Regions from separate parts of the Enterobacter sp. SA197 genome, predicted to be linked through region 2. Evidence: riboswitches for the same ligand, from Rfam matches in the RefSeq annotation. Region 2 holds a riboswitch; the other holds the start of a gene.
What was found. Region 2 has a riboswitch for thiamine pyrophosphate ahead of thiM (hydroxyethylthiazole kinase). Riboswitches for the same ligand answer to the same signal wherever they lie in the genome.

Region 1 (3,407 bases), 2.5 Mb from region 2:
CGCTCACGCCTCACCTTTCTCTATACCGGGCTTGCTCTTCAGCAGCAGCGCGCCGAAGACTTACTTGAGCAGGACCGCATCGATCAGCTGGTGCAACTGGTTGGCGATAAAAGCACGGTGCGACAGATGCTGGTGTCCCATCTGGGCCGCAGTTTCCGGCAGGGCCGACATATACTGCGCGTCCTCTACTACCGCCCGCTGCGCAACCTGTTACCTGGTACGGCATTACGCCGTTCCGAAACCCATATGGCCCGGCAGATTTTCAACGCCCTGACCCGCATAAATGAGGCAAATGGGGAACTGGAAGCGGACATTGCCCACCACTGGAAGGAGATTACGCCCTTACACTGGCGATTTTATTTGCGCCCCGGTATCCATTTTCATCACGGGCGTGAGCTGGAGATGCGTGATGTGATTGCCTCGCTTGAGCGCATCAGTACGCTGCCCCTCTACTCTCATATCATCGGGATCTCCTCCCCCACCCCCTGGACGCTGGATATTCATCTGAGCCAGCCGGATCAATGGCTTCCGTGGCTGGTCGGGCATATCCCGGCGATGATCCTCCCCCAGGAGTGGGAGACCCTGCCTGACTTCTCCAGTCATCCGGTTGGCACCGGCCCTTATGCCGTCACTCGCAACAATAGCAACCAGCTGAAGATCCATGCCTTTGAGGATTATTTTGGCTTTCGCGCGCTGATCGATGAGGTCAACGTCTGGGTACTGCCGGAAATCGGTGATGAGCCTAACGGCGGCCTGACCATTGACGGCCCGACCGACAGTGAACAAGCCATCGAAAGCCGCCTCGAGGAGGGATGCTACTATCTGCTCTTTGACACGCGTTCGACGCGAGGCGCAAACCCGGCGGTACGCGACTGGATAAGCCAGGTGTTATCCCCCACCAACCTGCTTTACCACGCTGAAGAGCACTATCAGCGCTACTGGTTCCCGGCTTACGGCCTGCTGCCACGCTGGCATCATGCCCGTCCCACCGGCGGAGAAAAACCCGCCGGACTGGAGTCGCTGACCCTGACCTTCTATCGCGATCATAACGAACATAAAGCTATCGCCAACACCATGAGCGCCCTGCTTGCCAGCCAGGGCGTGCGCCTGGAGATTCAGGAGGTGGACTATGTGGAGTGGCATGCGGGCGAAATCATCAGCGACATCTGGCTAAACAGTGCCAACTTTACTCTGCCGCTCGACTTCTCTCTCTTCACGCATCTTTATGAAGTCCCCCTCATCCGGCACTGCATACCCCTTGACTGGCAGGGCGATGCTGCAATCTGGCGTGCCGGAGAGTTGAATCTTGCGGCCTGGTGTCAGCAGTTGCTGGAGAGCAAAGCGATGGTGCCGTTAATCCACCACTGGCTGATGATTCAGGGCCAACGAAGCATGCGCGGACTACGGATGAATACGCTCGGCTGGTTTGACTTCAAATCGGCCTGGTTTGCCCCACCCGATCCTTAATGCTTTCCGAAAACTTACAAAATCATTACACTATTGCGGTGCTCAACGGGGTGCTGCGCGTCAGGCGTGTGCTGAGAAAATACCCGTCGAACCTGATCCGGATAACGCCGGCGAAGGGATTTGAGGCTCTCACTCAAAATCCTTTGCCACCTACATTTTGAGGTGCAAAGTGCTAAAAAACGTTCTGCCCGTCCTGCTGCTGGTTGCAGCTCCCGTATTTGCCAAACCGACCCTCACCGTTTACACCTATGACTCTTTTGCCGCCGACTGGGGCCCCGGCCCGGTAATAAAAAAAGCGTTCGAAGCTGACTGCAACTGTGAACTGAAGCTGGTCGCGCTGGAAGATGGCGTCTCGCTGCTTAACCGTCTGCGTATGGAGGGTAAAAACAGCAAAGCTGACGTGGTGCTGGGACTGGACAACAATCTGCTCGAAGCAGCAACCAGCACCAACCTCTTTGCCAAAAGCGGCGTCGCCACTGATGCGGTTAAGGTACCAGGCGGCTGGAAGAATGACACCTTTGTCCCCTTTGATTACGGCTGGTTTGCCTTCGTTTACGATAAAACCAAACTGCAGAACCCGCCGAAAAGCCTGAAAGAGCTGGTTGAAAGCGAACAGAAATGGCGCGTGATCTACGAAGATCCACGGACCAGCACACCGGGGCTGGGTCTGCTGTTATGGATGCAGAAAGTCTATGGCGATAAATCATCAGACGCCTGGAAGAAGCTGGCGGCGAAGACCGTCACCGTCACTAAAGGCTGGAGCGAAGCTTACGGTCTGTTCCTGAAAGGGGAAGGTGACTTAGTGCTGAGCTATACGACCTCTCCGGCTTACCACATCATTGAAGAGAAAAAAGAGCAGTACGCCGCCGCTAACTTCAGCGAGGGACACTACCTGCAAGTTGAAGTCGCGGCCCGCACCGCCGCCAGCAAAGAGCCTGAGCTGGCAGAAAAATTCCTCAAATTCATGGTGTCTCCGGCGTTCCAGAACGCCATCCCTACCGGCAACTGGATGTACCCGGTAACCAACGTGGCGCTGCCGGCGGGTTTTGATACGCTGGTGAAACCTCAAACCTCCCTTGAGTACACCTCTGAACAGGTGGCAACTCAGCGCGCCGACTGGATCCGTGCATGGCAACACGCCGTCAGCCGCTGATTCCCGGCTGGATGGCGCCCGGCCTGACCGCCGCTACCGTCATGGTAGCGGTAGCGCTGGCCGCCTTCCTGGCGCTCTGGAAGCACGCCCCCGCGTCTGAACTGACGGAGGTCTTACAGGACAGCTATCTGTGGCACGTGGTGCGTTTTTCCTTCTGGCAGGCGTTTCTCTCAGCCCTGTTCTCCGTGGTTCCGGCTATTTTTCTCTCCAGAGCGCTCTACCGACGTCGCTTCCCGGGGCGAATGGCGCTGTTACGTTTGTGCGCCATGACCCTGATTCTGCCGGTGCTGGTGGCGGTCTTTGGCATTCTCAGCGTTTACGGTCATCATGGCTGGCTGGCGTCGCTATTTTCCGCACTCGGACTGAAGTGGTCCTTCTCACCTTATGGACTCCAAGGCATCCTGCTGGCCCATGTCTTTTTTAACCTGCCGATGGCCTCACGTTTACTGCTTCAGGCGCTGGAACAGATCCCCGGTGAGCAGCGCCAGCTTGCGGCACAGCTGGGTATGCGAGGCTGGTCCTTTTTCCGCTATGTCGAGTGGCCGTGGCTGCGTCGACAAATTCCCCCCGTCGCAGCACTGATTTTCATGCTCTGCTTTGCCAGTTTTGCCACCGTGCTGTCGCTGGGCGGCGGGCCGCAGGCGACTACTATTGAACTGGCCATTTACCAGGCGCTGAGCTATGACTTTGACCCTGGCCGCGCGGCACTGCTGGCGCTGATTCAGATGGTCTGCTGCCTGGGGCTGGTTCTGCTCAGCCAGCGCCTCAGCAAAGCCTTTGCCGTGGG
Region 2 (3,407 bases):
GTACCTTTACTCATTTTGAACAAATCTGAAGGTTTGAAGACGTTAGCTGCATCAGAAGAATCTGATAATTGATTAAGAAATTTCTTCCTCACTGTATTATTAAATTCTTTCCTCAGCAACATAGTTTCAGGAGGATCACGTTTTATATAGTTTATTTCTTTCACTTCTATATTGTTTAATACTTTCGTCTCTCCCCTTACCTTATCTAAGTAATTATATACCCCTTCTAAAGAATCACTATTAGGTCGTTTCGCTAACAGAATTGAAGCCGCCGCAATAGCTGTACCAGCCGTTTGTTCATTCAGTACTTGATCATAACCCTTTACTGCGTCTCCGCCTTACTGCTCTGCTGTTTTCCTGAAGCCCTCAACATTACCATTATAAACACCGCCAGCAGCCAGTAAACGTCCTGCGGACTTGCTGTTAATCGTCTGGTATGTCTGCTCAGAAGCTGGTGCTGATGTTCCCCCGGAGAACGACAGTAAAAACGAAGTTGGGCGGGGCTTTCCTGAACGGTAGTATCTGCATCCTACAGAATTCCGGTACTCTTTCAGGATCTGTTCAGCACCATTCAATTCAAAGGCCTGGTAATTCTTACAGATAAGTAAGCCTTCTTCATCAATATAGAAAAGTCCTCCAGGCGAACCGTACCGGTTTAACATCACGACTTCGCCTCTGAAAACAAGATACCTTATACGTCTTTCCGTAATGAATCCATTGGAATGATTATTCTGATACGCATAGCTACGCGAATATGAGGGTCGTGGTCTCAGCCCTTTAACGTAATAATGATTACGGTATTTATCATCAAACTCGTACTCCTGTTTGATGTAATCCCCTTTAAAAGAAGGACGGGTTATCAGTTCATACTACTCTGGTTCAAGATTATCCCTTGAAAGGTAAAACAAGTAAAACCCCGGCAGACTAAAACTCATAACCAGCTTCTTTTGGTAACGGTTTTTGCATTTTATAACCAGAGGGCATTGAAAAAATCCGTTTTACAAAAATAAATTGTTAATGCAAGTGGTATTTTATATGGGTTATTACATGCTAATGCTTAATGGGGATTCATGGTTGTCTGCTTCTCCCCTTGCACATTTAATCTTACGCCGTATATATATTGATTGATACTGAGTGTAGAGATGCTAATGGTTTGAGTAGGTCAGACGTTGATTTGAAAAAACATTAAGTTCTTTAGTTTTCTTGTGGGGTACAAAATGGGGTACAAGGTAAGATAGCGTGAAAATGTAATATTCATAAGCTCAATCTTGTGTCAACACGTGACTTCGCGTAACCTGCTAACCGATAAATAAATGTTATCACTATGACTCGGGGTGCCCTTCTTTGTGAAGGCTGAGAAATACCCGTACCACCTGATCTGGATAATGCCAGCGTAGGGAAGTCAGATGCCTGCCAGGCATCCCTTCTTCACAGCCTGGCAGGAGCGAACCATGCAACCTGACCTGCTTCACCGCGCCCACGTCGCGCAAATCCTTCACCAGTTTCGAACCCGTTCTCCCCTTGTTCACTGTATGACTAACGACGTCGTGCAAACCTTTACCGCTAATGTGCTGCTGGCGCTGGGGGCTTCTCCGGCGATGGTCATTGAGACAGAAGAAGCACAACAGTTTTCCTCACTTGCCGATGCCCTGCTCATCAATGTGGGCACCCTTACCCATGAACGCGCACAGTCGATGCTGTCGGCCATTCATAGCGCGCGCGAAGCCGGAACGCCCTGGACACTGGACCCGGTTGCCGTGGGCGCGTTGTCGTTTCGTACCCGATTCTGTCACGAGATTATGATGCTGCAGCCTGCGGCCATCCGTGGCAATGCATCTGAAATTCTCGCCCTGGCGGGGATGAGCGAAGGTGGTCGCGGTGTCGATACCACCGACGCGGCCAGTACGGCACTTCCTGCCGCTAAGGCGCTTGCCCGCCAGACCGGCGCAGTGGTTGCCGTTACTGGTGAAGTGGACTACATCACGGATGGCATGCAAACGCTACGAGTGATCGGAGGCGACCCGCTGATGACCCGCGTGGTTGGCACTGGCTGCGCACTCTCGGCGGTGGTGGCGGCCTGCTGCGTGCTGCCCGGTGACCGGCTCTGTAACGTCGCAGCCGGATGCGCGTTTGTGGCGCAGGCGGGGAGCCTGGCGATGACGAACTGTAGCGGGCCGGGCAGCTTTGTACCTGCGTTTCTCGATGCGCTCTATACCCTGGGCGGGGAGGGAATGGCATGAAACGTATCAATGCACTGACGATAGCCGGTACGGATCCCAGCGGTGGCGCGGGGATTCAGGCCGATCTGAAGACCTTTTCGGCGCTGGGCGCCTATGGCTGCTCGGTTATCACCGCGCTGGTGGCGCAAAATACGCGGGGTGTGCAGTCGGTTTATCGCATTGATCCTGACTTCGTCGCTGCGCAACTCGATTCTGTCTTCAGTGACGTCCGTATTGATACCACCAAGGTAGGCATGCTGGCGCAGACCGATATCGTTGAAGCAGTGGCCGCCAGATTACGTCACTATCAGGTAGCAAACGTTGTCCTCGACACTGTAATGCTGGCAAAGAGTGGCGATCCTCTGCTGTCGCCTTCGGCGGTAGGAGCACTGCGGGACCATCTGTTGCCGCAGGTTTCATTGATTACCCCGAACCTGCCGGAAGCCGCAGCTCTGCTCGATGCGCCTCATGCGAGTAACGAACGGGAGATGCATGAACAGGGTCGGGCACTGCTGGCGCTGGGCTGTGAGGCGGTGCTGATTAAGGGCGGGCATCTCGATGACGCCGAAAGCCCGGACTGGCTTTTTACCCGCGAGGGAGCAACCCGTTTCACTGCGCCTCGCATAATGACCAAAAATACCCACGGCACCGGCTGCACGCTGTCGGCTGCGCTGGCGGCACTGCGCCCGCGTCACGCTGACTGGCACGCAACGGTGGATGCGGCAAAAATCTGGCTTAATGGGGCGCTTGCGCAGGCGGACAGCCTGGAAGTTGGTCACGGCGCGGGCCCGGTGCATCATTTTCATCAGTGGTGGTAACGTTATACCCGAAACGTGCCAGCAGAAAATGCTGAAAAAAGCGGCGGCGGTGGCAAAAAGGGGGCATGCGTACCAGGCTTAGTCTGCCCATTTATCGGGTCAGGACAACCACCTTCGCCGCCGGGCGAAGCTTACGGGAGCATGAAAATGACTGATATTGCGCAGTTGCTTGGCAAAGATGCCGACACGCTTTTACAACACCGCTGCACCACCATTGCGGCGGATCAGCTCTACCTGCCGGGGGAGGATTATGTCACCCGCGTCATGATGGATAACAATCGCCCGCCAGCGGTGTTGCGTAACATGCAGACGCTCTATAACACCGGGCGGCTTGCGAAGACAGGCTACTTGTCTATTTTGCCGGTGGATC

Region 1: another riboswitch for thiamine pyrophosphate. It lies ahead of thiB (thiamine ABC transporter substrate binding subunit); the one in region 2 lies ahead of thiM (hydroxyethylthiazole kinase).

Annotation. Positions count from the first base shown of each region.
Region 1 is NZ_CP096393.1:779,122-782,528, reverse strand. It holds gene sgrR (HTH-type transcriptional regulator SgrR) at 1-1,467, shown strand, start outside; TPP riboswitch at 1,504-1,604, shown strand; gene thiB (thiamine ABC transporter substrate binding subunit) at 1,637-2,620, shown strand; gene thiP (thiamine/thiamine pyrophosphate ABC transporter permease ThiP) at 2,596-3,407, shown strand, end outside.
Region 2 is NZ_CP096393.1:3,238,260-3,241,666, reverse strand. It holds partial or broken gene M1D91_RS15345 (HNH endonuclease signature motif containing protein) at 1-437, opposite strand, end outside; TPP riboswitch at 1,321-1,417, shown strand; gene thiM (hydroxyethylthiazole kinase) at 1,452-2,240, shown strand; gene thiD (bifunctional hydroxymethylpyrimidine kinase/phosphomethylpyrimidine kinase) at 2,237-3,037, shown strand; gene fbaB (class I fructose-bisphosphate aldolase) at 3,185-3,407, shown strand, end outside.